One region of the Clostridium sp. HCS.1 genome, then DNA from elsewhere that is predicted to be linked to it. Evidence: predicted binding sites of a transcription regulator. Region 1 holds the regulator's gene; the other holds the start of a gene.
The links. Region 1 encodes HrcA, which represses chaperone genes, less so after heat shock. Its sites were predicted from a motif close to TGTTAGCACTCNNNNNNNNNGAGTGCTAACA; they were not measured.
Positions count from the first base shown of each region.

Region 2: the regulator HrcA is predicted to act here: its motif matches at 4,030-4,060, upstream of groES (co-chaperone GroES).

Region 1 covers NZ_CP170704.1:2,826,487-2,843,475, reverse strand. Annotated here, with positions in the region: gene gpr (GPR endopeptidase) at 85-1,059, shown strand; gene ACFYH6_RS13515 (stage II sporulation protein P) at 1,131-2,243, shown strand; gene ACFYH6_RS13510 (hypothetical protein) at 2,309-2,746, shown strand; gene lepA (translation elongation factor 4) at 2,867-4,675, shown strand; gene ACFYH6_RS13500 (patatin-like phospholipase family protein) at 4,822-5,730, opposite strand; gene ACFYH6_RS13495 (hypothetical protein) at 5,861-6,130, shown strand; gene hemW (radical SAM family heme chaperone HemW) at 6,343-7,479, shown strand; gene hrcA (heat-inducible transcriptional repressor HrcA) at 7,665-8,696, shown strand; gene grpE (nucleotide exchange factor GrpE) at 8,713-9,366, shown strand; gene dnaK (molecular chaperone DnaK) at 9,425-11,281, shown strand; gene dnaJ (molecular chaperone DnaJ) at 11,373-12,512, shown strand; gene ACFYH6_RS13465 (nitrite/sulfite reductase) at 12,709-14,259, shown strand; gene tpx (thiol peroxidase) at 14,410-14,907, shown strand; gene prmA (50S ribosomal protein L11 methyltransferase) at 15,152-16,093, shown strand; gene ACFYH6_RS13450 (16S rRNA (uracil(1498)-N(3))-methyltransferase) at 16,112-16,867, shown strand; gene mtaB (tRNA (N(6)-L-threonylcarbamoyladenosine(37)-C(2))-methylthiotransferase MtaB) at 16,867-16,989, shown strand, end outside.
Region 2 covers NZ_CP170704.1:490,429-507,417, forward strand. Annotated here, with positions in the region: gene ACFYH6_RS02410 (GntR family transcriptional regulator) at 74-805, shown strand; gene ACFYH6_RS02415 (tagatose bisphosphate family class II aldolase) at 948-1,805, shown strand; gene ACFYH6_RS02420 (4Fe-4S dicluster domain-containing protein) at 2,048-3,541, shown strand; gene groES (co-chaperone GroES) at 4,113-4,397, shown strand; gene groL (chaperonin GroEL) at 4,412-6,037, shown strand; gene ACFYH6_RS02435 (hypothetical protein) at 6,322-6,633, shown strand; gene ACFYH6_RS02440 (BadF/BadG/BcrA/BcrD ATPase family protein) at 6,645-7,973, shown strand; gene ACFYH6_RS02445 (acylphosphatase) at 7,986-8,258, shown strand; gene ACFYH6_RS02450 (PTS sugar transporter subunit IIC) at 8,302-9,588, shown strand; gene ACFYH6_RS02455 (exo-beta-N-acetylmuramidase NamZ domain-containing protein) at 9,667-10,824, shown strand; gene ACFYH6_RS02460 (hypothetical protein) at 10,936-11,334, shown strand; gene ACFYH6_RS02465 (prepilin peptidase) at 11,485-12,234, shown strand; gene ACFYH6_RS02470 (GspE/PulE family protein) at 12,380-14,071, shown strand; gene ACFYH6_RS02475 (type II secretion system F family protein) at 14,088-15,290, shown strand; gene ACFYH6_RS02480 (prepilin-type N-terminal cleavage/methylation domain-containing protein) at 15,498-15,911, shown strand; gene pilM (type IV pilus assembly protein PilM) at 16,172-16,989, shown strand, end outside.

The DNA.
Region 1 (16,989 bases):
TCATTGAAAGTTTAGAAGTTCAAGTATTAAATTGAAACATTAAGGAAAAATAAAAGAGATAATAGTTTTTTTGGAGGTATTTTTATGATTAATGTAAGAACAGATTTAGCCATAGAAGCTAGAGATATGTACACTGAAGAAAATAAAAGGGAGCTTGATGGAGTTATTGTAGATGAAGAAAAAGAGGGGGATATAAAAATAACTACTGTAAGTATAGAAAGTGATGAGGCTGGTAAAGAATTGGGAAAGCCTAAAGGTAATTATATAACAATAGATTTCCCAGAATTTACTCATTATGATGGTGAATCTATGGATAATGTTTCAAAGGTTGTGGATAATGTTTTAACTAGATTAGTAAATATGCCTGAAGAAAAAACAGCATTAGTTGTAGGACTTGGAAATTGGAATGTAACTCCAGATTCATTAGGCCCAAAGGTAACTGAAAAAATTATGGTTACTAGACATTTAAAGCAAGTTATGCCAGAGGCTATAGATGATTCAGTAAGACCAGTTTGTTGTATATCCCCTGGGGTTCTTGGAATAACTGGAATAGAAACTGGGGAAATAATAAAATCATTAGTAGATAGAATAAAACCTGATTTAGTTATATGTATTGATGCTCTTGGCTCAAGAAAGCTTGAAAGAGTAAATAGAACTATACAAATTAGTGATACAGGTATATCTCCAGGAGCAGGTGTTGGAAATCATAGAATGAAGATAAATGAAGAGTCTTTAGGTGTGAAGGTAGTAGCTATTGGAGTTCCTACGGTAGTTCATGCAGCAACTATAGCAAATGATACTATAGATCTTGTTCTAGATGGCCTTATTAGTAAGGCTGAAAAAGGAAAAGAATTTTATAATATGCTAAAGTCAGTAGATAAGCTTGAAAAAAGCCAATTAATAAAAGAGGTATTAGATCCATATGTAGGAGATTTAATGGTTACACCAAAGGATGTTGATGCTGTAATTGAATCCTTAGCAAAAATAATTGCAAATGGTATTAATATGGCAATTCAACCCAATTTAGATATGGAAGATATAAATAAGTTTATGAATTAAAAAAATATTTTTATATTTATTAATAATTATGTAACTCTCTAAATATATTTATTAGAGGAAGGGGGAGTTGCATGTATTCATTAAGACAAGGTTCACCTAATAATAAGAGGGCAAGAAGAAATGGAAAGTTAGGTATTAACAGTAAGAATTTTAGTATGGGATATTTAATTATTATAGTAGCTTGTATAATATTTGTTATAAGAGCAATTAATGTAGTAAATAACTACAATGATCCAGGCGGATATGCATATGTTCAAATGCTTAACTTTTCTATGCCAGTAGTAAAAACTGCAGTTTATGATGAAGGGGCATATGTAGAAAATAATCTTTCTTTAAAAAATGTGGCCTTAGAAGCTGTGGGAATAAGAGGTATAAATGCATATAATATAGTAGGGAAGGAAGTAAGCTTATTTAGCAAAATGTTTGGAGGTGCTGGAGTAGCATCATCAATAAATAAATTAACACCATTCTCATTAAAAACAGAAAGTATAGCTAAGATGACGGATGAAGAAATTGCTGAATTAAACAAGGTAAGCGCAGCCTATGATCCAAGTTTAAAAAAGCCTTTAAATAATTCAAAACCAGAAGTGTTAATATTCCATACTCATACAACAGAAAATTATTCAGAAAGGGAAAAATTAACTACAGATACTGATTTTAATGTATCTGGAGTTGGTGATGTTTTAGCTAAAGAACTTGAAGAAGGTTATGGAATATCTGTTATTCATGATAAAACTAATCATAGTGTTGTTTATGACGATGCATATAGTAGATCTAATGAAACTTTAAAAAAATATTTAAATGAATATGGGGATTTTAAAGTTATAATAGACCTTCATAGAGATGGAGTAGATAGTGCTAAAGCAGATAGATTAAAAGACGTATATACAGTTAATATGAATAATGAAAGTTTAGCAAAAATGATGTTTGTTACTGCTGAAAATAGTAGTAGATATCCTGCAAACAAGGAATTTGTTGATAAGATGTATAATACTGCAGTTAGATTATTTCCTGACTTAATTAGAGAAACTTATGTATGGAGTCCAGGAGCTTTTGCTAATAATTATAGCTTAAGTGATAATCTTATACTTATAGAAGTAGGATCAAATGTAAATACAGCACAAGAAGCAAAATTAACCAGTAAGTATATTGCAAGGATAATAGCAGAGAATTTAAATAAGTAAAATATGAATAAAAATTGATTTTTATGAGCATCCTTTAGATAGTAAAAATACTAGGGGGTGCTTTTTTGATTAATAAAAAAGTTCTAATAGGAACATTAATTTTTTTTATAATAATAATATTAGGCAGTGTACAAGTTAATATTATTAACACCAAAGCTTTATCACCTGTGGGTAATGGTGATGATAATTATGAATTAGTTAAAGAGGAATTCGGTAAGGATTTTGAAGAGTTTATTAAGGATGATGCAGAAGTAAAGATTTATACTCCTAAGGATAAAAATGAAAATACTACAGTAAAAGTGTATAACAAGGAATTCATAATAAATATGAATAATAAAATAACAGAAAAATTTTATGATGTTGGTGGATTTTTATATAATGGATTTAATAGTATAATAGATAAAATAAATGGTAAAATAAAGACTAATGAAGTCAATACTGAAAGTGGAGATTTAGATAAGATAATAGATGATTTTTTACAAGATAAGAATAATAGTAATTAACACATATTAACAACTTCATATTTATATTGACACACAACCTAGGCATTATGATATAATTTACCTTGAAAATTATAATGGGGGTGAAGTGACTATTTGCTTATTTAAGCAATAGTTTAATATATGAGTAGTAATAGACAAGAAAGAATTAGAAATTTTTCTATAGTAGCCCATATAGATCATGGTAAGTCAACCCTAGCTGATAGATTATTGGAAGCCACAGGAACTCTTACCCAAAGAGAAATGGAAGAACAAATACTTGATAATATGGAAATAGAGAGAGAAAGAGGTATAACTATTAAGTCTCAAGCAGCAAGACTTATTTATAGAAGACCTGATGGAGAGGAGTATATATTAAATTTAATTGATACTCCAGGACACGTAGATTTTACATATGAAGTTTCAAGAAGCTTAGCTGCATGTGAAGGAGCTGTATTAGTAGTAGATGCAACTCAAGGGGTTCAAGCACAAACACTAGCAAACTGCTATTTAGCTTTAAATAATGATTTGGAAATTGCACCAGTTATAAATAAAGTGGATTTACAATCTGCAAGACCAGATGAAGTTAAACAAGAAATTGAAGATATTATAGGGATAGAAGCAGAAGATGCACCATTGATTTCTGCAAAAACTGGTTTAAATATTGCAGATGTTTTAGAGACTGTAGTAGAAAAGGTACCAGCACCTAATGGAGATGAAGATGCACCACTTAAAGCCTTAATATTTGACTCTTATTATGATAGTTATAAGGGTGTTGTTTCTTATGTTAGAATTTTTGATGGTGTTGTAAAACCAGGTACAAAAATTAAGTTAATGGCAACAAATAAAATTTGTGAAGTAACTGAAGTTGGTGTATTTACACCTAAGGCACTTCCAATTAATGAATTAAGAGCAGGGGATGTTGGATATATTGCAGCTTCAATAAAAAATGTAAGAGATGCAAGAGTAGGTGACACTATTACTGAAGCAGATAGACCAACAGCAGAGGCATTACCAGGATATAAACCTGCAGTACCAATGGTTTATTCAGGTATTTATCCAGTTGATGGAGCAAAATATCAAGAACTAAAAGATGCATTAGAAAAGCTTCAAATAAATGATGCTGCTTTAAGCTTTGAACCAGAAACATCAATAGCTTTAGGCTTTGGATTTAGATGTGGATTCTTAGGATTATTACATATGGAAATAATTCAAGAAAGAATAGAGAGAGAATTTAATTTAGATATTATTACAACTGCACCGTCAGTTATTTATAAAGTAATAAAAACTAATGGAGAAGTAATAGAACTTACAAACCCAACTAATCTTCCAGAAGCTACAGAAATAGAATATATGGAAGAACCAATAGTTAAGGCAAGCATAATAGCTCCTTCAGATTATGTTGGTGCTGTAATGGAATTATGTCAAGAAAGAAGAGGAACCTTCATTGATATGCAATATTTAGAAGAAACAAGAGTTTCTATTAATTATGATATTCCATTAAATGAAATTGTTTATGATTTCTTTGATACATTAAAATCTAGAACTAGAGGATATGCTTCATTAGATTATGAATTTAAGGGATATACTCAAACCGAATTAGTTAAGCTTGATATTATGTTAAATGGTGATGTTGTAGATGCTTTATCTATGATAGTTCCAAGAGAAAAAGCTTATGAAAAGGGAAGAGGTATAGCAGAAAAACTTAAAGAAATAATACCAAGACAAATGTTTGAAGTGCCAATTCAAGCAGCAGTAGGATCTAAAATAATAGCTAGAGAAACAGTAAAAGCTATGAGAAAAGACGTACTTGCAAAATGTTATGGTGGAGATATTTCAAGAAAGAAAAAGCTGTTAGAAAAGCAAAAAGAAGGAAAGAAGAGAATGAGACAGGTTGGCTCAGTTGAAATTCCTCAAGAAGCATTTATGGCAGTATTAAAAGTGGATAAATAATTTATAATAAAAAATGCTAAGTCAATTTGACTTAGCATTTTTTATTAGATAACTATAAGAATAAGGTGGTAATATTATTTTATATAAACAAATAATGCTTATATAATTTATTATATATCAAAAAAATACAAATGCTACTTAAATATTCACTTGAAGTAAAAATTATTTAAATATTTTATTAAATTTGATAAATCACAGTTTTTACCTATATTCTTTAAATAATGAATCAATTTATAATCATCTAAATCTATAAATTTTGGCACCTGCGGATTTATTCTAAAGTAATTTTCTTTTAAGAATTCTTTGCAATATAAGTCTTCTAAGTTAGACATACCATCCATTAATAAAGCTAGTAATGGGGATTTCATCTTTGCAAAGGGATGAAATGACCATTGAAGTATTCCCCATTTATGAGTCTTACCTATTATTCTTTCAGGGCTGTCTCCTGTACCAATAGATAAAAGTAATATATCTTCTTTTCTATACTTAGGTAAAGAAGATAAAGTTGTGGCAATAGAAATGGCAGTAGGAGAATTAGCTACTACTCCACCATCTATATAGTTTTTATAGGATGGAAAATATGTAGGAGCAGCACAGCTAGCTAAAATAGCATCTCTAGCAAGAATATAACTTGTATTATTCTTAGATAAGTTGTTAAAAAACACAGGTTTCCAGGATTTTGTATGTTCATCTCCTAAGTAAAAGGCTGGAATAAATATATATTTTTTAAAATCATTTATTTTGAATTTATCATCAAAATAATTTGAGATAAATCTTTTTAATAAGGTATTGTTAAACTTTGGCTTTATAATATTAAAATTATAATTAGAAAAAATCTGTCCAGAAACTTCTCTAGAATATAATTTCTCTAATTCCTCTATAGGAACACCTTTAGCTAAGAGTGCGGCAATTATAGAGCCTGTAGAAGTTCCAGCAAAGAGATCAATTTCATTTAAAAAGTTTGGATATTTAGCTATTATTCTAGATAGAATTTCAACACTTAAAGCACCTTTAATTCCACCACCATCAAAGGAAAGTATTTTAAATTTTTTCATATATTACTCCATAAATAAATTACTTATATATAATATTCAAAAGTTTTTTTATTGATATAAATATTAAGTAATTAAATTTTGATTTTTGAAATATATTAAAATGTAAAGTAAATTTAGTGAGGTGGATAATATGTTGGAGGTAAATAATAGAGATTTAAAAAAGAAGGGGAAAAGCTTAAGAAATAAAGGGATAATTACTGGAATGTTAAAAAGAAAAAATGGACAAGTATATAATATTCAAATGAATGGAAATGATTTAGATACATTAGTAGCTAGAAGTGGATTGAATTTAAGCTTACCAATAAGGTTTCAGGGAGATTTAATAAATACTAGAATAGATATAGTACAAAGAGATGTTATATATCACAATATTATAAATGTAGATTTACGAGAAGTATGAGATGGTGCTTCGCACCAATGAAAAATGTAAAATGAAGAATGAAGGTTGAAACTCCTTTAGGAGTTTCTAAAATAAATATAATTACATCTAAGTTTTAAAAGGGGCTATTTAAATAGCCCTTTTTCACGTGTATTTAAGCTTTATATTTTGAATTTTGAATTAGTTCTGTATAATAGGGATAAGAGAATTTTATTAAAGAAAGAGTTGATAATATGGAAAAGAAAAAAGAATTATCTCTTTATATACATATACCATTTTGTAAGCAGAAATGTTTTTATTGTGATTTTCCTTCTTATGCATCTATAGATTACTTAAGAGAAGATTATGTTGATGCATTATGTAAGGAGATAGAGGATAAAGGAAGTAAGTATATTATAAAAAGTATATTTATAGGTGGTGGAACACCATCTTATCTTGAAACTAAGGAAATAGTTAAGGTTTTAAATTCTATAAAAAAACTTCAGCTTATGGAAGGCATGGAATTTACTATGGAGTGTAATCCAGGAGCTTTAGAAGAAGAAAAATTAACAGCTATGTTAAATGGCGGAGTAAATAGAATAAGTATGGGACTACAAGCAGTACAAAATTCATTGCTTAAGGATATAGGAAGAATTCATAGTTTTAAGCAATTTGAAGAAAACTTTAATTTAGCAAGAAAAGTTGGATTTAAAAATATAAATGTAGATTTAATGTTTGGACTTCCTAATCAAAAAGTTGATGAATGGAAAGAATCTTTAGAGGTAATTGCTAAGTTAAATCCAGAGCATATTTCTGCCTATAGTTTAATTATTGAAGAAGGAACAGCTTTTTATAAACTTTGGGAAAGAAATAAATTGATTTTACCTTCAGAAGATGATGAAAGAACTATGTATGAAATAACCAAAAGTATATTAACTAAGCATGGATATCATCAATATGAAATATCTAATTATGCAAAGGCAGGTTTTGAATGCTATCATAATAAGGTTTATTGGAAATGTGAGGAGTACTTAGGACTTGGATCAGCATCCACATCATTTATAGATGGGAAAAGAATTAAAAATATAGAAAATGTAAAAAAATACATAGATAGAATTAATTCTGGAGAAGAAGTTTGGGAAGAAATAACAGAAAATACAATTGAAGATAGTATGGAAGAGTTCGTATTTATGGGGTTAAGAATTCTTAGTGGGATAAGTTTAAATGAATTTAAAAAAAGATTTGGGGTAAATATTGAAAGTATATATAAGGATGTTATTGAGAAAAATATTAATAGAAAATTATTAGTCTTAGAGAATGATACATTAAGGTTAACTGAGCAAGGAATAGAGTTATCTAATTCTGTAATGAGTGATTTTATATTAACTTAAATGTATTAGAAAAATAAAGAAATTATTAGAAAAACAAAGAAAATAAAAAATAAATTAATAAAGTTAAATGAGATTATTTATTTTGTGCCTAAATAAAATTGACAAAAAACTTAATAAGGAATATATTGATATTGTAGTCATTAGCACTCGATGATATTGAGTGCTAACAGATAGAGGTGATATTAATGGCTATTGATGAAAGAAAAATAAAAATACTTCAGGCTATCATTAATGACTATATTATGACTGGTGAGCCAGTAGGATCAAGGACAATAGCTAAAAGATATGATTTAGGAGTAGGATCAGCTACTATTAGAAATGAAATGGCTGATTTAGAAGAAATGGGGTATTTAGAACAACCTCATACTTCGGCAGGTAGGATACCTTCCAATAAAGGTTATAGATTATATGTAGATAAACTAATGGATACTGGAAGGTTAACTAAGGATGAGGAATTAAAAATTAAAGAGTATTTAATTAATTCTGCAATGTACGAAGTAGATAAAATAGTTAAAGAAGCTTGCTCGCTTCTTTCAGAATTAACAAACTTAACTACAGTAGTACAGACTCCTTCTGTAAGAAGTAGTTATATTAAATCTATTCAATTGCTTCCTATCGATAATCATAATTTGGTTTCTGTAATAGTTGCAGATAGTGGAGTTATTAAAAATCACAGAATAAGAGTTAATAATATGCCACAGCCTGAGACTATTCAAAAGATTAATAATGTTTTAAATAGTAGGCTTAGAAATTTAACTATTGAAGAAATTAATTTAGAAGTTATAAATAACCTAAAACATGAATTGCAAGGTTTTGATGAAGTATTTAATGGAATTCTTCCTGCTTTATATGAAACATTAAAAGAGTCTAATAATACAGAGGTTTTTGTTGAAGGAACAACTAATATTTTTAATTATCCTGAGTACAATAATATTGAAAAAGCAAAAGAAATTTTATCTCTAATAAATGATAAGGATAATTTGCTAGATTTAATTGAACCAGGTAATGATATTACAATTAGAATAGGAGAAGAAAATTTCTTTCCTGAAGCAAAGGATTGTTCTATTATATCAGCTGAATATTCTGTAGATGGTAGACCTATAGGAAAGATTGGATTAATTGGACCAAAAAGAATTAATTATTCAAGGGTTATAGCAATTATGAATGAAGTTATGAAGGAACTTAATAAAAGTTTAAAAAATCAAATTATAGAATAAGAGATGAGGTGTTTTTGTGGAGGATATTAAGGAAACATTAGATAACCAAAATAATTCAGAAGACGCTACTAATGTTAATGACAATGTTGACACTGAAAAAAGCGAAGAAGCAAATTTAGATATGGAAGCAGATTCAATTAATTCTTCAAATGATTCTACTGAGGATTCTTCAGAAGATATAGTGGAAGAAAATAATGATAAGGAAAATGAATTAGATGCTATGCGTAAGTTAAAGGATGAAAATAAAAGATTGACAAATGAAGCAGAAACTTTAAAGGAAAGATTACTTAGATTAACTGCAGAATATGACAATTATAGAAAAAGAACTTCTAAAGAAAAAGAAGGAATATACACAGATGCTTGTACAGATGTGTTAAAAGAAATGATTCCAGTACTTGATAATTTAGAAAGAGCTATATCAGTTGAAGGAAATGTTGAAGATATTAAAAAAGGAATTGAAATGACTATAAAAGGTTTTAAAACATCTTTCGAAAAACTAGGTGTAGAAGAAATTGATGCTACAGGAGAATTCGATCCAAATTATCATCAAGCAGTAATGCATATTGAAGATGAGAACTTAGGTGCAAATTCAGTAGCAGAAGTATTCCAAAAGGGATATAAAAGAGGCGACAAGGTAATTAGATATACAGTAGTAAAGGTAGCTAATTAAATTTAAGACATATTAACTAAATTTTAATATAGAAGATATATTTAGGAGGAAATAGATTATGGGAAAAATTATAGGAATTGACTTAGGAACTACTAACTCATGTGTAGCTGTAATGGAAGGTGGAGAACCAGTTGTAATCAGCAACTCAGAAGGTGCAAGAACTACCCCATCAGTAGTTTCATTCCAAGCAAATGGAGAAAGATTAGTAGGACAAATCGCAAAAAGACAAGCAATTACTAATCCAGATAAGACAGTAATATCAATAAAGAGACATATGGGAACAAATTATAAAGTTACTATAGATGGTAAAGAACATTCACCACAAGAAATATCAGCAATGGTACTTCAAAAAATTAAAGCAGATGCAGAAAGCTATTTAGGAGAAAGTGTAACTCAAGCAGTTATAACAGTGCCAGCTTACTTTAATGATTCTCAAAGACAAGCAACTAAGGATGCAGGAAGAATTGCAGGCTTAGAAGTTTTAAGAATTATAAACGAACCAACAGCTGCTGCTTTAGCTTATGGATTAGACAAGATGGATACTAACCAAAAGATATTTGTTTATGACTTAGGTGGTGGTACTTTTGACGTATCTATACTAGAATTAGGTGATGGAGTATTTGAAGTTCTATCAACAAATGGTGATACTAAGCTAGGTGGAGATGACTTTGATGAAAAAATCATGCATTATATAGCTGATACATTTAAGGCTGAAAATGGAATAGATTTAAGAAATGATAAGATGGCTCTTCAAAGATTAAAAGAAGCTGCTGAAAAAGCAAAGATTGAATTATCTTCATCAATGCAAACTAACATAAACTTACCATTTATAACAGCAGATGCCACAGGTCCAAAGCACATTGATATGAACTTAAGTAGAGCTAAATTTAATGAAATTACTCATGACTTAGTTCAAAGAACAATTGAGCCAATGAAGAAAGCATTATCAGATGCAGGTCTTTCATTAAGCGATATAGATAAAGTAATATTAGTTGGTGGATCTACAAGAATTCCAGCAGTAGTAGATGCTGTTAAGAACTTTACTGGAAAAGAACCTTCAAAGGGAATTAACCCAGATGAATGTGTAGCAATTGGTGCTGCTATTCAAGCAGGTGTATTAACTGGAGAAGTTAAGGATGTATTATTATTAGATGTAACTCCATTAACATTAGGTATTGAAACATTAGGTGGAGTAGCTACACCACTTATTGAAAGAAATACTACAATTCCAACTAAGAAGAGTCAAACATTCTCAACTGCAGCAGATGGTCAAACATCAGTTGAAATTCACGTAGTTCAAGGTGAAAGACAAATGGCAGCAGATAATAAGACTTTAGGAAGATTTACTTTATCTGGAATAGCTCCAGCACCAAGAGGAATTCCTCAAATCGAAGTAACATTTGATATAGATGCTAATGGACTAGTTAAAGTATCAGCAGTAGATAAGGCAACTAATAAAGAAGCAAATATTACTATAACAGCATCAACTAACTTAAGTGAAGAAGAAGTAGAAAAGGCTGTTAAGGAAGCAGAAAAATTTGCTGAAGAAGATAAGAAGAGAAAAGAAAAAATAGAAGTTAAAAATAATGCTGATCAAGTAGCATACCAAACAGCTAAAGCTTTAGAAGAATTAGGTGATAAGGTATCAGCAGATGATAAGGCTAAGGTTCAAGCAAAATTAGATGAATTAAATAAAGTTAAAGATGGAGAAGATCTTGAAGCTATAAAGAATGCTATGGAAGAATTAAATAAAGAATTCTATGCTATTTCATCTAAGATGTATGCAGATGCTAATCCAAATGGAGCAGAAGGTGCAGGTTTTGATCCAAACAATATGGGTGGAGCAGGAACTAACAGCACTCCAAATGATGATAATGTAGTAGATGCAGATTTTGAAGTGAAAGACGATAAATAGTTGTAACCTATTAGTCTAATATATATAATATAGGAGGGAAGACAAAAGTCGTCTTCCCTTTTATAAAGTTTAAAAATGGTGGTGAAAATAGATGGCAAATAAGGACTATTACGCAGCCCTTGGACTTGAAAAAGGAGCATCAGAAGCAGATATAAAGAAGGCCTTTAGAAAGTTAGCTATAAAATATCATCCTGATAAAAATCAAGGTAATAAGGAAGCTGAAAATAAATTCAAAGAAATAAATGAAGCTTATCAAGTGCTTTCAGACCCAGATAAGAAAGCAAAATATGATATGTATGGAACAGTTGACTTTGATGGTAGTGGTTTTGGATCAGGTGGATTCGGTGGCTTTGATTTTTCTGATATGGGCGGATTTGGTGATATATTTGAAAGTTTCTTCGGCGGCGGAGGCGGCGGCGGAAGAAGAAGAAATGGACCTCAAAGAGGTTCAGATTTAGAATATACAATTAATCTGACTTTCGAAGAAGCTGTTTTTGGTGTTGAAAAGGAAATATCAATAGATAGAAGTGAAAATTGTGAAACTTGTAAAGGAAGTGGAGCAAAAGAAGGTACATCAAAGAAAACATGTCCAACATGTAATGGTCAAGGACAAGTAAGAGTACAAAGACAAACTCCTTTAGGAAGCTTTGTAAGTACATCAACTTGTAATACCTGTGGTGGTACTGGAACAGTTATAGAAGAACCATGTACATCTTGTCATGGAAGAGGTCATGTTAGAAAGACTAGAAAAATTAAAGTTAATATACCAGCAGGTGTTGATACTGGAAATGTTATGCCTTTAAGAGGACAAGGAAATCATGGAACTAATGATGGACCTCCAGGAGATTTATATGTAAGAATTAATGTAGCGCCTTCAAAGAAATTTGTAAGAAAAGGAAATGATATATATATAGACACTCATATTTCTATGGGAAAAGCTGCTTTAGGAACAGAGATTACTGTGGCAACTGTAGATGGAGATGTTAAATATACTATTCCTGCAGGAACTCAATCAGGTACATTATTTAGATTAAAAGGAAAAGGAGTACCTAGGGTCAATTCATCAGGAAGAGGAGACCAATATGTAAAAGTAATAGTAGATATTCCTAAGACTTTAAATGAAAAGCAAAAGGATGCATTAAAAGCATTTATGGAAGCTTGTGGAGAAAATGTAGGAGAAGGAACATCACATAAAAAAGGCTTAAAAGATTTATTTAAAAAAGAGAATTAGCAGATGCTAATTCTCTTTTTTATTTATAATAATTATATTTAAATATAATAAAAATTAGTAATTCGAGCAAAATATATAATAAAATGAATGTTTACCAATAGGTAATTCTTATGATTATTATAAGAATATCAAATGATAACATATAATTTTTAATGATATAATTTAATTTGGAAGAAATTTGTTAAGAGGTGGTAAAATGGAAAGATTAAAAGAAGTTTTATATGGAGAAATAGAGGGATTTAGAGAAAAGGGTCATAAGTTTGTTAATGGAGAAATAAATTTAATGCAATTTAAACATTCTTCAGGTGGTTTTGGAGTGTATTCTCATAAAGGTGGAAAAGAATTTATGATAAGACTTAGAATTCCATCAGGAATAACAAATATAAGTGAAATGTATAAAGTTTATGATTTTGCTAAAAAATATGGTCTTGATAAAATTCACTTAACAACTCGTCAAGCTATTCAATTACACGGTCTTAATATAGATGAGATATGTGATTTAATGAAGGAAGCTCTAGATAATGATATTTATACAAGAGGAGCAGGTGGAAATTATCCAAGAAATGTTGCTATGTCTCCATTATCAGGAGTTGATGAAAAAGAGGCTTTTGATGTCACCCCTTATGCAATGGCTTCTGGGAACTATTTCTTAGAGAGAATTACAACATATAAACTACCAAGAAAACTTAAAGTATCTTTTTCAAGTGGAGCAGAGGACGAAGCCCATTGTACAGTTCAAGATTTAGGCTTTGTGGCAGTAAATAAAGATGGAAAAGAATACTTTGAGGTTTATTTAGGAGGAGGATTAGGACAAAATCCTAAAAAAGCTGTTAAATACAAAGAGTTAATTGATCCAAAAGATGTTTTATTCTATATTGAAGCTATGGTTAGAATGTTTATAGCAGAAGGAGATTATGAAAATAGAAATAGAGCTCGTGTAAGATATATATTAGATAGAATGGGAGAAGAAGAATTCTTAAATTGCTATAAGAAACATGTAGATGAAGTTAAAGAAACAGAAGACTTAAAGATTACTGTAAGCAATAAAGTTTATAATAAAAAAGGAATAGAAATTGAAATAGATAATCCTAGATTGTTTAAGCAAAAGCAAAAGGGCTTATATAGTGTATACTTACATCCAATTGGAGGACAATGGCTAATTAATGATTTGAAGAGTGTATTAGATTTAATTAGTAAATTTGAAGATGTAGAAATTAGATTAGCTATGTCAGAAGGTGTATATTTTAGAAATCTAAATGGAAATGAAGCTAAAGAATTATTAGAATTAACTGAAAAAATGGGAGCTAAAACTAAATTTGAACAAAGTGTATCCTGTATTGGAGTGCCAATTTGTCAAATAGGATTATGCAATAGTCAAGGAACCTTACATTCAGTTTTAGATTATTTTAAGGAAAATAATTATAGATTAGATATATTACCTAAAATGCATTTTTCAGGTTGTCAAAATTCTTGTGGAGTTCATCAAATAGCATCTATAGGATTTACTGGAAAGAAAAAAAGAGTTGGAGATAAAGTAGATGAGTGCTTTACATTACATGTTGGAGGAGCTTATGGAGTAGGTGACACCAAACTAGGAGTTGCCTTAGGAGATATACCAGCTGTAAAAATACCAGAATTTTTATCAGAACTTTCTACTGAAGTAGAAAAGAACAAATTATCATTCGATGACTATTTAATTGAAAAAGAGGAAGAATTTAAAGCATTAGTTGATAAATATCAAGTATAAACCATTACATTACTTATCCTAAGTTAAAATAACAACATTTAAAAATAATAAATATTTACAGATAGTTATTATTAGGTATATAATAAAAGTATATGAATAATGATTATTGTTAAAATAATAAATATTATTTTAATTTAGGAGGAAGATAAAATGAAAATGGTTAAGTTTCAAGGAGCACCAGTTACTTTAGAAGGCAATACTTTAGAAGTTGGTAGCAAATTACCAGAGTTTACAGTATCTACAAATGATTTAGCAGATTTCACTGAAAAAGATTCAAAGGGTGTAAGAGTATTTTTAACAGTACCATCAATAGATACACCAGTTTGTGATACAGAAGTAAAAACTTTTAATGAAAAAATTGATTCAATAGATGGAGTAACTTGTTATACAATTTCAATGGATTTACCTTTTGCTCAAGCTAGATGGTGTGCATTAGGAGATGTTGAAAATGTTAAAACTCTTTCAGATTATAAATATAGAAGCTTCGGAATTGCTACAGGAACATATGCTAAGGAATTAGGTTTATTAACAAGAGCATCATTTGTAGTTGATTCAGATAACAATGTAACATTTGTTGAATATTTAGATGAAATCACAGATCAACCAAGTTATGATGTGATTTTAGAAGCAGCTAAGGCAGCTAAGTAATTAATAACATTTTAATTAATATAGTTAAATAATTTTTGTGGTAAAAATAAGATGCTGAATATGTCAGTATCTTATTTTTTTATAATTAAATATATTTATAAAGTATTACCATATGAATTATATTTTTACCATAATATTAAATTAATTTCTATTAAGTAAACTTTTTAAGTTAATACCTAGACAGAAAGTTAACATAAGTGTAAAATAATAAATTAGTCAAATATCTTTGAAAGGACTGATTTTAATGGAAGGAACATGGATTGAAATTAGAGTTATAACGAAAAGTGAAGCTTTAGAACCAGTTTCAGGAATTTTTTATGGATTAGATTGTAAAGGGGTTGCAATTGAAGATCCAAATGACATATTAGAAAGAGAACAAGGACCACTTACTTGGGATTTTGCAGATATAAATGTATTAGAACATAAAGGAGAAGTAGCTGTAGTTAAAGCGTATTTTTCTGAAGAAGATAATATCCAAGAAATCTTAGAATATATTAATGAAAAAATGAGAGAATTAAAGGAAATAGGTATAGATACTGGATTAGCTAAAGTTGAAAGTGAAAAAATGCACGAAGAAGATTGGGCTAATAACTGGAAAAAATATTATAAGCCTACTAAAATTGGGGAAAGAATAGTAGTAAAGCCTATTTGGGAAGAATATGAAGCTAAAGATGATGAATTAGTATTAGCACTTGATCCAGGAATGGCTTTTGGAACAGGAACTCATGAAACAACAAGAATGTGCATTCAAGCTTTAGATAAGTACGTAAAACAAGATAGTACTGTTTTTGATGTGGGATGTGGTTCTGGAATACTTGCAATTGCTGCTGCAAAATTAGGTGCAAAAAAGGCAATAGGAGTAGATTTAGATCCAGTTGCAGTAGAGTCTGCAAATGAAAATGTAGGGTTAAATAATTTAGATAATATAGAAATATTATATGGAAATTTAGTAGATGTTATAGAGGGGAAGGCAGATATAGTAGTTGCCAATATAATTGCCGAAGTAATTTGTATATTAACAGAAGATGTTAAAAGAGTATTAAAGACAGATGGATACTTTATAACTTCTGGAATCATTCATGATAGGGTTGATATGGTTACTAATAAGCTTGAAGAAACAGGATTTGAAGTAGTAGAAATAAACAAAGATGGGGAATGGAACTGCATAGTTGCCAAATTAAAATAGTTTTAAGGAGATCGATGTATGCATAAATTTTTTACTCCTAAAGAAAATTTTATAGAAAGAACAGCAAAAATTTTAGGTGATGATGTAAAACATTTATATAAAGTATTAAGGCTAAATGAAGGGGATAAAATAGTCTTAAATAATTGTGATGGAGATGAATTTTTAGCAAAAATAAGAACTATTACAAAGCAAGAGGTAATTGTTGATATAGAAGAACAACTTGAAATAAATAATGAAAGTGAAGTAAAAATATATTTATTTCAAGGGTTGCCAAAGGCTCAAAAAATGGATTTAATAGTTCAAAAGGGAACAGAACTAGGTGTAAGTGAATTTATTCCAACTATTACTGAAAGAGTAGATATAAAGTTAAAGGGTGAATTCAAAAAATTAGATAGACTTAATAGAATAGCATTAGAAGCTGCAAAACAAAGCAAGAGAACTGTTATACCAAAGGTTTCTGAACCTGTTACCTTTGAAGAAGCCTTAGAAGCTATGAAAAACTTAGATTTAGTTATAGTTCCTTATGAAAATGCTGAAAATTTCGGGATAAAAACATTATTTAATGATAAAAGTATTGACACATCTAAAATAAAAACAGTTGGAATATTAGTAGGTCCAGAAGGTGGATTTGAATTAAGTGAAATAAATGAACTAAAAGAAAATGGTGCTTATATAGTAACTTTAGGAAGTAGAATACTTAGAACAGAAACAGCTGGTTTTGTTGCTACTTCATTAGTTCAATATGAGCTAGGAGATTTAGGAGGAAATAAATAATGAAAGTTGCATTTTCTACTCTTGGGTGTAGAGTTAACGTATATGAATCAGAAGCTATGGCTGAAAAATTTATAAGAGAAGGCTATGAAGTTGTAGAAGCAAACGAAAAAGCAGACGTATAT
Region 2 (16,989 bases), 1.4 Mb from region 1:
TTAATTAGAAAAATTTTCTTTTTAATTATATTTTATGTTATAATCGAAATAGAAAATTAATGAGGTGAATTTAATGAGTGCAATAGTAGATAAAAGCTCTAGAACGCCCCTATATTTACAACTTATGAATATTCTTATAGACATGATAGAAAATAACCTACAAGAAAATGAACAGATACTTTCCGAAAGAGAAATTTGTGAAAAATATGATGTTAGTAGAACTACAGTAAGGCAAGCTATGGATGAGCTTGAGAAGGAAGGATACATATATAAACTTCATGGTAAAGGAACCTTTGTATCACCTAGAAGAATGAATCAAGATTTAATTTCTTTTTATTCATTCACTGAAGAAATGAAGAAATTAAATAAAACCCCTAGCTCAGAAGTAACTGGATTTGAAATAGTTGAAGCAAATGAAAAAATAGCTGATATATTTAAAATTAATATAAAAGATTTACTATACAAAATATCTAGAATAAGAAAAGCTGATGGATTACCTATGATGTATGAAACTACTTATTTACCTTTTGATAGATTTAAAGGATTAACAAGAGAGCAATTAGAAAATAATCCTATGTATGATATTTTAACAAAATCCTTTAATGCAAGAATTACATCAGCAGAAGAGTACTTTATGCCTATATTAACTAACAAGCTTGAAAGTGTCTATTTAGAGATTAAGGAGGGGAGCCCTAGTTTAAAAATAGAAAGGCTTACATATGAAAATTCAAAAGTAATAGAATATACAGTAAGTGTTGCTAGAGGAGATAAGTTTAAATATAGGGTAAAATTAAATAACAACTAAAAAATAAAATTTTTTTAAAAGAACTGGTAATGACAACATTACAAGTTATGAAAACTTAAATTTAAATATTCATTTTAAAAAAGTATTTAATAAAATAATTTTATATAAATAAATATAGAAAAAGAAATAAAAGGAGTGAAGGATTATGAAGATATTATCAACAAGAGAAATGCTAAAAAAAGCTCAAAGAGAAGGATATGCTGTACCAGCCTTTAATATTCATAACTTAGAAACCCTAGAAGTAGTTGTAGAAACAGCAGCAGAATTAAAATCACCAGTAATATTAGCTGGAACTCCATCAACAATTGCATATGCAGGAGGAGAATTTATAGTTGCTATGGCAGAAACAGCAGCAGAAAAATATAATATTCCAATAGCAATACATTTAGATCATTTTGAAGCAGTAGAAGAAATAAAACATTTTATTAATTTAGGCTTTAGATCAGTTATGATAGATGCTTCCCATGAAGAATTTGAAAAAAATATAGAAATAGTTAAAGAAGTAGTTGAATATGCACATAAATATGATGTAACAGTTGAAGCAGAACTTGGTAGATTAGGTGGACAAGAAGATGATTTAATAGTAGATGAAAAGGATAGCAAATATACTAATCCAAAGCAAGCAAGGGAATATGTAGAAAAGACTGGAATAGATTCATTAGCAGTAGCAATTGGAACAGCTCATGGATTATATAAGGGAGAAGCAAAGATAGATTTTGATAGACTAAAAGAAATAAGGGATATGGTAGATGTGCCATTAGTATTACATGGAGCATCAGATATACCAGATGAATTAGTGAAAAGGGCAATATCCCTAGGAGTATGCAAAGTAAATGTGGCAACAGATTTAAAGATTCCATTTTCAGATGCAGTAAAGAAATACTTTATAGAAAATCCAGATGCTAATGATCCAAGAAAGTATATGACACCAGGAAAAGAAGCTATGAAAAAGGTAGTTGAACACAAGATTATGGTTTGTGGAAGCAGTGGACGAGCATAAGAAGATCTTAACATTTAATAAGATATAATAATATTTTAGAGGAAATAATATTAGACTATAACTTAATATTATTTCCTCTTATTAAATTATAAAAAAACATATAATTTTTTTGATTCTTTAAGATTGTTAATATTCCTACAAGTTATCAGAAAATTCTAAATTATTAATATAGGGATAAATTAACTGTTATAATAAATATTGGGGAACAATGTTTAAAAATATTTATATAGGAGGATTTTGGTATGTTTCAATTTGAGACTCAGTTGAAGAAATTAAAGCACGAAGTTTTAACAGAAGTTGCTAGATTAGCTAAGAATGGAGATTTATCCACTGAATCAATAGAAAAAATTCCTTATGAAATCATAAAAGGGGACAAGGCAATGTATAGATGCTGCGTTTATAAGGAAAGAGCTATTGTATTAGAAAGAGCAAAACTTGCTGCAGGTTACTTAGCTAATGGGGATAATATTGATGATGAGTTTGTAGATATCAGAGAAGAAGACCAAATCATTTACGTTATTGAAGCGGCATGTGATAGATGTCCAATTAATAAATATAGTGTTACAGATTCTTGTAGAGGGTGCTTAGCTCATAAATGTCATGAAGCATGTAATTTTGGAGCAATTCATTATGTAGGTGGTAGAGCTTATATTAATCAAGAGCTTTGTAAAGAATGTGGAATGTGTAAGAAAGCATGTCCTTATGATGCAATAGCAGAAGTAATGAGACCATGTAAGAGAGTTTGCCCTACAGGAGCTTTAGATATAAGTCAAGAAGATAGAAGAGCAATTATAAAGGAAGAATCATGTGTTAACTGTGGTAGCTGTATGACTGCGTGTCCATTTGGGGCTATTTCAGATAAGAGTTTAATAGTTCCAGTAGCAAAGAGACTTGCAAGAGGAAGAAAAATGTATGCTATAGTAGCTCCAGCAATTGCAGGACAATTTGGACCTAAGGTTAGCTATGGACAAATTAAAAATGCCATTAAGAAATTAGGCTTTACTGATATGTTAGAGGCTGCCTGTGGAGCTGATGCAGTAACAGTTCATGAAAGTAATGAATTTGTAGAAAGAATGGAAAAGGGAGATAAATATATGACTAACTCTTGTTGTCCAGGCTTTTTAAATTATATAGAAAAAACTATGCCTTCAGAAGTTGAAAGAATTTCTGGAACAGTATCACCTATGATAGCAACAGCTAGATATATTAAAAGCATTGATCCAGAAGCAAAGGTTGTATTTATAGGACCTTGTACTGCTAAGAAAAATGAAGCAGCCAAAAAATCTGTAAAGGGAGCAGTAGATTATGTTCTAACTTTTGAAGAAATATTAGCATTATTTAATGCCTTTGATATAGAAGTTGAAGAATGTGAAGAGGAATTAGTTGATGAAGCATCAATTTATGGAAGAGGCTTTGGTGCTCATGGTGGTTTAACAGCAGCTATTGAAAATTATATTAGAAGCCAGGGCTTAGAAGTGAATTTTAATCCAGTAAAAGCTTCAGGTGGAATAGAAATTAAAAAAGCTATGACTATGGGTAAGGTAGGAAAGTTACAGGGAAACTTTATCGAAGGAATGATGTGTGAAGGTGGATGTATAAACGGTGCTGGAACTATAGCTACTCCATTTAAATCTAAATCAACTTTCAATAAGATAAATGCACAAGCTTCTAGAAAATCAGTTATAGATAATGAAAAAATAAAAGATTTTGAAAATATTGATTTAGAAAGAAAATAGGTTATGGGGCTACTTAAGTAGCCCCAAATTTAAAATTTAGAATGTAAAATGTAGAATTAATGAAGTAATTTGTACCAAATTACTAAAAATATATTTATTTTGTAAACTCCAAACATGGAGTTTTTTCTTTTATAGTATTATTAGTTTTATAAATAATATTGGTAATAATTTATGAATTAATTGGAAAGATTAATATTGATATTTTTAAATTTTTTATATTCAATAAGGGATTAAACTATAATAAAGAAATATTATCTACATTATTAGTCTTATTATCTTCCATATATTTATTAGATTAGTCTTAAATAATGCAGGAGTACATATAATAAAAGAGTGAAAAAGTAAAAGATGCTATAAAATAAAGAAAATAGATATAAAAATAAGGAAATAGAAACTAATCAATGAGAAATGGTAATATTTATTAATTTTAGTGAAAAAATATAAGGATTCCAATTTGAAAAAAAAAAATCAAAATATTATTATAAAATTGTTAGCACTTAAGAAAGATGAGTGCTAATATAGATATAATAATAATAATAATTTTATATATATAATTAGGAGGGATTTTTTTATGAATATCAAACCACTAGCAGATAGAGTAGTAATTAAGAAACTAGAAGCAGAAGAAACTACTAAAAGTGGAATAGTTTTAACAGGTGCAGCAAAAGAAAGACCACAGGAAGCAAAAGTTGTAGCTGTTGGACCTGGAGCTATAGTAGATGGAAAAAGAGTAGATATGGAAGTAAAAGTTGGGGATAAGGTACTTTATTCAAAATACGCTGGAACTGAAGTGAAAGTTGAAGGCGAAGAGTACACTATTTTAAAACAAGACGATATTTTAGCAATAGTTGAGTAAGGGAGGAATAAATTATGGCAAAGATGATTAAATTTAGCGAAGAAGCTAGAAGAGCAATGCAAGTAGGCGTTGATACATTAGCAGATACTGTAAAAGTTACATTAGGACCAAAGGGAAGAAATGTTGTATTAGATAAGAAATTTGGAGCACCTTTAATAACTAATGATGGTGTTTCAATTGCAAGAGAAATCGAATTAGAAGATCCATATGAAAATATGGGAGCTCAATTAGTTAAAGAAGTTGCTACTAAAACTAATGATGTAGCAGGAGATGGTACTACTACAGCAACACTTTTAGCACAAGCAATAATTAGAGAAGGTTTAAAGAATGTTACAGCAGGAGCAAATCCTATTTTAATTAGAAATGGTATTAGAATGGCTGTTGATAAGGCTGTTGATGAAATTAAGAAAATTTCTAAACCTGTTGATGGAAAAGAAGATATTGCAAGAGTTGCAGCTATTTCAGCAGCAGATGAAGAAGTAGGTAAATTAATATCTGATGCTATGGAAAAGGTAGGAAATGAAGGAGTTATAACTGTTGAAGAATCAAAATCAATGGGTACTGAACTTGATGTAGTTGAAGGTATGCAATTTGATAGAGGATATGTATCAGCTTACATGGTAACAGATACAGAAAAAATGGAAGCAGTTTTAGATAATCCACTAATATTAATTGCTGATAAGAAAATCTCAAATATTCAAGAATTACTTCCAATATTAGAGCAAATAGTTCAACAAGGTAAGAAATTACTTATTATAGCTGAAGATGTTGAAGGCGATGCTATGACTACATTAGTAGTTAATAAATTAAGAGGAACTTTCACATGTGTAGCTGTAAAAGCACCAGGTTTTGGAGATAGAAGAAAAGAAATGCTTCAAGATATAGCTATATTAACAGGTGGTACAGTTATATCAGAAGAACTTGGCATAGACATAAAGGAAGTAACTTTAGATATGCTTGGACAATGTGAAAGTATAAAAGTTACAAAGGAAAATACTACTATAGTTAATGGAAAAGGAAATAGTGAAGCTATTAAAGAAAGAGTTTCTCAAATAAGAGCTCAAATAGAAGAAACTACTTCTGAATTCGATAAAGAAAAATTAACAGAAAGATTAGCAAAACTTGCTGGTGGAGTTGCAGTAATTAAAGTTGGTGCTGCTACAGAAACAGAATTAAAAGAAAAGAAATTAAGAATAGAAGATGCTTTAGCAGCTACAAAGGCAGCTGTGGAAGAAGGAATAGTTCCAGGTGGTGGAGCTGCTTATGCTAATATTATAAATGAAGTAAATACAGTAACTTCAGATATTCCAGACACTCAAGTTGGTATTAATATCATAGTAAGAGCATTAGAAGAACCGATGAGACAAATAGCTACTAACGCAGGTCTTGAAGGTTCAGTTATCATTGAACATGTTAAGGGTTGTGAAGCTGGAATGGGATATGATGCTTTAAGAAATGAATATGTAAATATGATTAAAGCTGGTATCGTTGACCCAACTAAGGTTACAAGATCAGCACTTCAAAATGCTGCTTCAGTAGCATCAACATTCTTAACTACAGAAGCTGCTGTAGTAGATATTCCTCAAAAAGAAACTCCAATGCCAGGAGCACCAGGAATGGGAATGGACGGAATGTACTAAAATTCAAATAGAAAAGATACTAATGGGATTTTTTCCTACTAGTATCTTTTTTTATTTATTATTTAGATAAAAGTGTATATTAGTGTATAATAAAAATTCATAAATTATAACTAGATAATTAATTTAAATAAATAAGAATTAGGGAAAAATAACAAATGATATATTAATTCACTTAAAATATCAAAATATGGAATATTATTTCAAAGCATATAGACTTTAGAAGACTTGATTTGTATAATTTATATATACTTTTATATAGTTTATAAAATAAAGGAGGAGTAAAAGTGGAAATATATTTAAAAAATATTTTAAATATAATAATATTTACTGCAATTATATTAATACCTGTTAAAATAACTAACTATTTAATAAATATAAAAAAAGTCAAACTTAATAGATGGATTATTGGGACAAGCTCCTTTACTTTCTATACATTATTTAAAGTTTTTTTGGATGAAGTACCATCTTTTATAGATAATATTGTAAAAGTTATCTTTATTTCTTTTATAGTTATGTTTTTTGAAATTTCTAGAATGAATTTTATGGAAAACAATTATAAAGGAAAAATTGATTATACTAAATATCTTAATAAATAACTTTTGATAAAATGTTAAAGCAAGAAATAATTTATGATTTTGTAAAAGAAGAGTGTAGAAAGCAATATCTATCTGGAGGAATAAAAGGTGTTGATGCTAATACAGTTGCAGTAAATGTTAATATGCAGAGATCAAATGTAGTGAATCAGTTTAAGAAACTAATAGATATGAAGTTGATATATAAAAGTAATGGAAGACCGGTTTTATATTATGTTGACTCAAGTATTGTAGAATATGAAATAAAGAGTCAAGAAGAAGTAGACTTTTTTAATATAGATAAATATCTAGAACACAAAAGTAAGAATTTAATCAAGAAAGGTTTTAATAAGGAAGAGATTAGGAGAAAAATAACCAGAGAGGTAAATGATTACATAAAAGGGTTTCTTGAAGCAACAGAAAATAGAGGTAAAAGCGAAGAAAATATAATACTTGATAAAGAATATGTAGTTGGAGTTGAAAGTAATTCTAATAAGACAATTGCAATAGCCTATGATAAGTATGGAAATGAAATATCATCAGGGGAAGCTGGTTTAGGTAATTTAGTTATAAACAAAGAAGAAGCATTAAAGAATATAGAATTTTCTATATTAAAATGTATATCTAATTTAGATGAAAAAAGATGTATTCATCTTTACTGTGGATTGCCAGGAGTAGATACTGGAAATAATAAATTTATTATAAAAAAATATTTAGAAGAAAGATTTCCTATAAGTATAACTGTTATGAATGATGCTGAGCTTACTTTAAATTCAGTTTTAAAGGGGAGAAATGGAATACTTGTAATATCAGAACTTGGTTCAATAATATACTCAAAAAATAATGAATCTAAACTTAGATATGGAGGATATGGTCCCATTCTTGGTGATAAAGGGAGTATATATTATGTGGTATTAAAATCATTTGAAATAGTAATTGAAGAAAAAGAATTAGAAAATAGTTTTAGTAATTTATCAATAAATATAATGAATTCATTAGAATGTAAGACTATTAGTGAGTTTGTTGAGAAGGTGTATTCTTTAAAACAAGAAGAAATATTAAGAGTTTTCCTTGTTATAGTAAATGAATATAAAAATGGAAATGAAAAAATTATAAAAATTTTTGCAGAAGCAGGAAGATACTTAGGAAAGTTAACTTGTAGAGCATATAAGCTTTTAGAAAATCAAGAAGAGATACCAATAGCTATAAAAGGAGACTTAATAAATAAAGTACCAATAGTTAAACAATTCTTTATTAATGAAATTAATAAGGTTATTAATAATTATAAAATTATTAAACCTAATGTGAAAGCAGCAAAAGGAGCTTACTATATTGAATTTAATAAATCAAGAAGCTGGAAGTAGAAGGAGGTTTTTATGATAGTAAGAGAAAGGTTTATAGTAACTGGAGATATTAATGATGGAGGAATAAGATATTTTTCACAGATGAAAGCAGCACCATTAAAAATAACAGGGTTTTCTAAGAAAAGTGGAGATAGAACAATCTATATAGAAGCACAAGGAGAACCAGGAAATATAGAAAAATTTAAAGAAGTATTATATACAGGAAATGGATTTTTTAAAGTAGAAAAAATTGAAAGTAATAAAATAGAATTAATTGAAAATGAAAGATATTTCTTAGTAAAGTAATTTTACTATTTAATAAATAAAATAAGGTAAGGGGTATTAGAAAATGGAAGCAATTATGAAATTTATGGATGAAAAAATGATGCCGCCAATGGCGAGACTATCAGAACAAAAGCATTTAAAGGCTGTAAGAGATGGTATTATATCTACATTATCATTAATATTAATAGGATGCTTTTTCTTATTAATAATTAATATACCTATAACTCCATGGAAGGACTTTATAGCTCCTTATGCAGCTAAAATAGTATTACCATTTAGAGTTACAATGGGACTTATGTGTTTATATGCTAGTTATGGTATGGGATATTCACTAGCGAGATCTTATAAATTAGATGGAGTGTCAGGTGGAGTTCTATCTATGGCAGGATTATTAAGCTTAAATATACCATTAAATGTTACTGATAAAGCTACAGATACAGCATTAGGATGGGTTTTAAAAATGGAGTATCTTGGTGGAGCAGGAATGTTTACTGCAATTATTAGTATGATTATAGCAGTTGAAATATTAAGATTTTGTAAAACTAGAAAATTAACTGTTAAAATGCCAGAGCAAGTTCCAGAATCAGTATCAAGAAGTTTTGAAGCACTAATACCAGCAGCAATAATAATTACTCTTTTCTGGATAGTAAGAGTAATGTTGGATTTTGATGTTAACATATTTATTACTAAGTTATTTAGCCCTTTAGTAAATATAGCTGGAAATACTTATCTTGGAGTATTATTACCAACTTTATTTATATGTTTATTATGGGCATCAGGAATTCATGGAGTTTCCGTTATAGGATCATTATTAAGACCAATATGGTTAGTTTTACTTGATGAAAATATGGCTGCAGCGGCAGCAGGTGGAATTGCTAATAACATAGGTACAGAAGGTTTCTTTGATTTATTTGTATGGATTGGAGGATCTGGTGGTACATTAGCACTTTGTATATTATTCTTATTTTCAAAATCAGCGTATTTAAAGCAGGTTGGAAAATTCTCAATAATTCCAGGGTTATTTAATATAAATGAACCAATAATGTTTGGAGCACCAATTGTTCTTAATCCTATACTTGCAATACCATTTGTAGTTGGTCCTGTAATAAATACAACAATTACTTACATTGTTATGAGTTTAGGGCTTGTAAATAAGGTATCAGTAATGGCACCATGGGTATTACCAGCACCAATTAAAGCAGTTATGGCTACTAATGATTGGAGAGCAGCTATATTAGTTATGATTAATTTTGCAATTTCTATAATTATTTTCTATCCATTCTTTAAGATGTATGAGAAGAACTTACTTAAGGAAGAAAATCAACAAGTTGAAAATAGTATAACAATGTAAAACTTAAAGTGAAAGGTTAGTATTAATCTTTCACTTTTAATATAAGCAAGATATTACATATTAAAAAAGGAGATTATAATGAAAAATGAAGTTTTTAATGGTATTGATAATTTAGAAGAAATAAAGAGTATAGTAGGAAATAAGAAGATTGGATTAGTAACATCAACAAGCGGAGTAAATAAATCCTTAAAATATACTGTTGATATAATAAATGAAAATTTCAATTTAATCTCCCTTTTCTCTCCTGAACATGGACTTAGAGGTAATCTTCAAGCCGGAGAAGAAGTAGAAAATTATATAGATGAAAGAACTGGAGTTAAGGTATATAGTCTATATGGGAACAACAAAAAACCATCATCAGAAATGATGAAAGATATTGATATCTTATTATTTGATATTGCTGATGTAGGGATAAGATATTATACCTATATTAATACAATGGGATATTGCTTAGAAGCTTGCAAAGAAAATAATAAAAAGATGGTTATATTAGATAGAATAAATATTTTAGGTGGAGAAAAGATTGAAGGCAACTTGCTTGGAGAAGAATATAATACAATTGTTGGAATGTATCAAATACCAGCAAGATATGCTTTGACTATAGGTGAATTAGCAAATTATATTAATAGTATAAAAGGAATTTATTGCGACTTAGAAGTAGTTAAAATAAAGGGGTGGAAAAGATGGATGTATCAAGATGATACAGATATTATATGGATTCCCCCATCACCTAATATGCCAACCCTTGATACAGCTATTCTATATAGTGGATTATGTTTAATAGAAGGTACAAATATATCAGAAGGAAGAGGAACTACAAAACCATTTGAACTAGTAGGAGCACCCTGGATAGATGGATATAAATTAGCAGATATAATGAATAATAAAAATTTATCAGGAGTAAAATTTAGACCAGTGTTTTTCACTCCTATGTTTTCAAAATATGAGAAAGAGCTTTGTTCAGGAATTCAAATTCATATACTGAATAAGAAAATAATAAATTCTTATGAAATTGGAATAAATCTTTTAGAAGAAATTATCAAGCTTGATATGAATAATAAATTAGAGTTTAATTATTATAATGAATATGGCTATTTCTTAGATGCATTACTTGGAACGGACATTATAAGAAAAGAGCTAGGAAGAGGAATAACTTCAAGTGAATTTTTAAATAGTATAGCTAAAGAAGAAAAGGATTTTTTTGAAAAATGTAAGAAATATTATTTATACAAATAATATATAAATATATTTTATATAAGCTCTATAATACCGTTAGTAATATTGATAGAATTATATCTATAATTTATAATTATAGTAAATATCTTATTAGTTAAATAGAGGAGTATTATGGGAGCAAAAAGCAAAAGAAAGAAGATTAGGAACATAAGGATAACTATATTAGTAATTGTTTCAGTAATATTAGGAACTACATTATTAATAAGTTTCAATAATTATAAAGAAACAATTAAAAAAATAGAAGTTAAAGAATCAATTAGAGATTTAATTATAACTATTAATGCAGTAGAGATTAATGATTCAATAAAATTTGAAGATTTAGATACAATAAGGGAGATAAAAAATGAAAATGGTGAAAAATTAAAAACCATAGTTAAGTATAGAAATATAGAGGATTATAATAAAATAGAAATTTTGACTTTAGAAGATGCAAGAAAAATATTAAATGATGAAGTGGATTTTGTTATTAATAAAAATGGAGAATTTTTAAATATAGAGGAAAAAAATTAAATTAAGAAGTATCAATTATAAAAAAGTTGTTATAATTGATACTTTTTTTGTTATATAAATAAAAAATATAAAGATTAATTGACTAGTTATTATAAATAATGGATAATATTTCAAGTGAATAGTTTAGTTTGAAAATTTTAGGAGGATATTATGGGATTTTTAGTATTAATAATTGGACTGTGTATAGGAAGTTTTTTGAATGTATGTATTTATAGAATACCTAGGGAGGAATCTATAGCTTTTCCAGCATCTCATTGTACAACTTGTGGGTATGAGCTTAAAGTCTTAGATCTTATTCCAGTTATAAGTTATATATTTTTAAAAGGAAGATGTAGAAAATGTGGAGAAAAAATATCCATAAAATATCCATTAGTTGAAGTGCTAAATGGAATATTATATTTATTAATATATTTAAAATTTGGATTAACTTTTAATTTTATTGCCTATAGTATTTTAGCTTCATTATTAATAGTAATTTCTTATATAGATTTAGAAACTAAGGATATATATTCATCCACAACTATATTAGGACTAGTTTTAGGTTGTGTGTACATATTAATAGGATTGTATACAAAAGATACAACTCTAATTAATAATCTTTTAGGTGGAATTATTGGATATTTAATTATATATCTAATAGTAGTAATTACAAAAGGCATGGGACAAGGTGATGCTGAAATAGCAGGAATATGTGGATTATTTATAGGGATTAAAGGAATTTCAGTTAGTTTATTTATAGCTATAGTACTAGGAGGATTAGTAGCATCAATAATATTACTATTTAAATTAAAAGATAAAAAGTCTGAAATTGCTTTTGGACCATATATATCAATTGGAACTATCATTTATATTATGATAGGAGAACAATTATTGTCACTTTATCTAAATTTTTTCTTTTAAAATGTGAATTTAATTTAAATATAAATTATGCTTGAAAAAGACTAAAGTCTATATTATGATGATGAATGAATAGTTAAATGGTTAAAAAAGGAATTTTTTTTAAAAATATAATTTAAAATCAAAATTTAACATAGGAGTGAATTTTATGGCTATAGTTCAAAAGAAAAGGCTTGGAGATATCTTAGTAATGGCAGAAAAAATAACTCCATTTCAATTACAAAATGCTTTAAGAACACAAAAGCTTTTAGGAAAAAAATTAGGGGAAGTTTTAATTGATAGCGGAATAGTTTCAGAAGGGGATATTATAGATGCTATAGAAGAACAAACTGGAATAAAGAAAGTGGATTTAAACAATGTTAATTTTGATAAAAAAGCCATTAAGATAATACCACAAAATCTTTGTATTAAATACAATTTAATAGCCTTTGGTTTTGAGGAAGACAAAATAATGGTGGCCCTTTCAGACCCATTAAATATTTTTGCAATAGATGATATTTCTATATCAACAGGATTAGAGGTTAAGACATTTATTGCACCAAAGAAGGATATTAATAAATTTGTTCAAATTAATTATAGCAGTGAAGAAGTTAATAAAGCAGCACAGGAACTCTTAAAAGAAACCTTAGAATCAAGAAGTATATCTTTAGATGTGGAAGAAATTGATGATGTAAAAAATGCGCCAGTTGTAAAGATGATAGAGTACTTATTTAAAAATTCAGTTGAAATGAGAGCTTCAGATATACATATTGAGCCTTATGAAAAAGAAATAAGGATAAGATATAGAATTGATGGTGAGCTTACAACAGTAAATACTCTTGGAATAGAAAGCTTAGCACCATTAGTAACAAGGATAAAAATACTTGCAAATCTGAATATAGCCGAAAAAAGGATACCTCAAGATGGAAGAATAATAACTAAGGTTGGTAATACAGATATAGACCTTAGAATTTCTATTTTACCAACTGTAAATGGTGAAAAGATAGTAATAAGAATATTAAGCAGAGAAAATTATAAGCTAGGTAAGGAAAGTCTTGGATTAACTAAAAAGAATCTTGAAAAATTAGATAGTATAATTTCAAGCCCTCATGGAATAGTACTAGTTACTGGTCCTACAGGAAGTGGTAAATCCACAACTCTTTATACTGTTTTAAGTGAACTTAATTCTAGCAATGTAAATATAGTTACAGTAGAAGATCCCGTTGAATATACCTTAAATGGCATTAATCAAGTTAATGTAAATAATAAGGCAGGATTAACCTTTGCAAGTGGTCTTAGAAGTATACTAAGACAAGATCCAGATATAGTTATGATAGGGGAAATAAGAGATGAAGAAACTGCACAAATAGCAATAAAAGCAGCTATTACAGGGCATTTAGTTTTAAGTACTCTACATACAAATGATGCACCATCAACTATGACTAGATTAGTAGATATGGGAGTTGAACCCTATTTAGTTGCAACCTCTATTTCTGGAATAATAGCTCAAAGATTAGTAAAGAAAATATGCTCTAATTGTAAGGAAGAATATATAGCTTCAGATTACGAAAAAAGTGTATTTAATATAAAAGAAAATGAAACTCTGAAATTGTACAGAGGCAGAGGCTGTGGCCATTGTAATAATAGTGGCTATAGTGGAAGAATAGGTGTCTATGAAATAATGGAGATAACAAGAGAACATAGGGATGCAATAAATAAAACTAGAGATTCAAATGTTTTAAAGGATATCTCAATTAAAAATGGAATGACAACTCTTGCAGATGAATGTAAGGAATTAGTTTTAAAGGGTGTAACTACCCTAGAAGAACTTGCAACTATAACTTTATTAAGAGATATATAAGGGGGGATAAGAAGTTATGAAAAAATTTAAATATAGAGCTATGACAAAGGATGGAACTAAGAAAGAAGGAACTTTTGAAGGTAGCTCAAGAGATGATGTAATAAATATGATAACTTCTAGTGGATATTATCCTCTAATGATAGAAGAAATAATTGAAAGTAAGCAAATTGAAATTAAATTATTTCAAAGAGTAACAACAAAGGATTTAGCAATTTTCTGTAGACAGTTTTACACTATGCTAGATGCTGGAGTTACAATAACTAATTGCCTAAATATATTATCGAATGAAATTCCAAATAAAAAGTTAAGAGAACTACTATCTACAATAGAAGATGATGTTAAAAAAGGAGAACTATTATCAGAATCTATGGCAAAGCATAAAAAATACTTTCCACAGCTTTTAATAAGTATGGTAGAGTCAGGAGAAGTTAGTGGAAATATAGATGAAATGATGCTTAGGATGTCTGTGCATTTTGAAAAAGAAAACAAGCTTAATAATAAAGTTAAATCAGCTATGACCTATCCAAGTATGCTAAGCATAGTAGCTGTAGTGGCAGTTTTCTTTATTATGACCTTTGTAATGCCAACCTTTGTAGAAATGTTTGAAGGAGAAGGAATAGATCTTCCATTAATAACAAAAATCTTACTTGGTACAAGTAAATTCTTAAGTAATAACTTAATTCTCATATTAATAGCTATAGGAATTGTAATTGTATTATTTAATATATACAAAAAAAGTCCAAATGGAATAGTCAATATGAGTAAATTAAAGCTAAAACTACCCATAATAGGGGATTTAAATAAAAAAATAATAGTATCAAGATTTACAAGAACACTTTCAACCCTATTAGCATCAGGAGTATCACTAGTTCAAGCACTACCAACAGTAGCGGGAGTCCTAGAAAACAAAATAGCAGAAGATGCAATAATGAAAATAAGAGACAGAGTAGTAAGAGGAGATGGATTAAGTTCACCTATAAGAGAAAATGATATCTTCCCTAAAATGCTATCCTCAATGATAAAAATAGGAGAAGAATCAGGCTCCCTAGAAGACATCCTAAACAAAACAGCAGACTTCTATGACGATGAAGTAGAACAAGCAATACAAACAACAACCTCTATGATAGAACCACTACTAATAGTAGTTATGGGAGTAGTTATAGGAACAATAGTAATCTCAATAATGCTACCAATGTTTAATATGTACACAGAAATGTAATAAATTGCAGAGAAAAATGAAAGAATGGATTAGTAATGAAAGAATGAAAAAATGAAGGAATGAAATTAAGAATTCCCGAGATTTTAACTTCACTATTTCATTATCCTCTCTTACTTCTTTATCATTTTGTGTAGCAAAGTAATTAGTTTATATTTTAAAAAATTAATATAAAGAAAATAAATAACAAAAATCAAGGAGGAATTTATTATGGTTAAAAATTTAAAAAACAAGAAAAAAAAGAAAGGATTTACACTTATCGAACTTATTATAGTTATAGCAATTATAGCTATCCTAGCAGCAATAGCAATTCCAAAGTTCGGAGATATTAGAAAGGACGCTGCATATAAATCTGACATAGCAAATGCTAAAACTATAGCAAATGCAGCAACAACACTTTTAGCAGACCAAACATTAACAGAACTAATTTATGTTGATGAGGAAATTACTTCAGGTAATAAAATTGAGGAATATTTACAAAATCCGCCTAAACCAAAAACTAAGGGTTATGCACAATTTGTAGTGGAAATAAGTGGAGATACTGTTACTGTTTCAATGACTAAGACAGCAGGTTCAAACACTAGTACTTACAAATTATTCCCAATAGCAACAGGAACTCTATAATAAATTTATATAATCCATAAGCAAAATGCAGATAAAATCTGCATTTTGCCAATATAAAAAATATTTTTAGTATAGCTAAATTACGGAAGTTTTGATATTTAGAAGCTCTGTAATCCTCAATTATTTCATTTTTTCATTTCGATTTTGCGTAAGCAAAAGAGAAACTTCATTCTTTCATTCATTTAAACTCCCTTAGGAGTTTATACCTTAATTATGCATTATGCATTATCCATTATTAATTGTAAGTCGGGGGTGATTCAATGCCAATCAATCTATCCAAATTAAAAGAAATAAGCAGTATGGACGTAAAAGATATAGGAAAACTTTTTAAGAAGGAAAAATCAGAGGACTTAAATTCTTCTTATGAAGTAAATAAAGCTGAAAATAAAAAGAAGACTAGGGAAAAATCAAAAAGTGTTTTATCTATTGATCTTGGAAGTAATTCAATAAAGTTAGTAGAGGGAAAATTTAATAAGAATAAACTTAGTTTAAATAAACTAATTCAAATACCTACTCCAGAGGATTCTATATCTGATGGAAGAATACTTAATCTTCAAGCTATTATAGATATATTGGATTTTTCAATAAAGGAAAATAATATAAAGGCTAAGGATGTAATATTTACAACTAATTCGTCTTCAATAATTAATAGAGATATTACAATACCTATAGTTGAAGATGATGAAATGGAAACTGTAATTAGATATGAAATACAACAATATTTACCTATAAATTTAGATGATTACATAATTCAATTTGTAGTTTTAGATGAAATTGTTGATGATGTAGGAGCAAAATTAAAGGTAAATGTAACATCTTTCCCAGAAAAAATGGCTTTTTCATATTACAGTGTAATAAATTCCTTGGATTTAAATCCTTATGCATTAGATGTTACTTATAATTCAGTAAATAAAATAGCTAATTATTCACAGTACACATCAAAGGATGGACAAGTTATAGGAGGTACTGTTGCTTTTGTTGATATGGGAGCAACCTCTATTAATGTGGCAATATTTAAAAATGGTAAATTAGATTTTACAAGAATGATAAAGTCTGGTGGAGATAATATAGATTATGC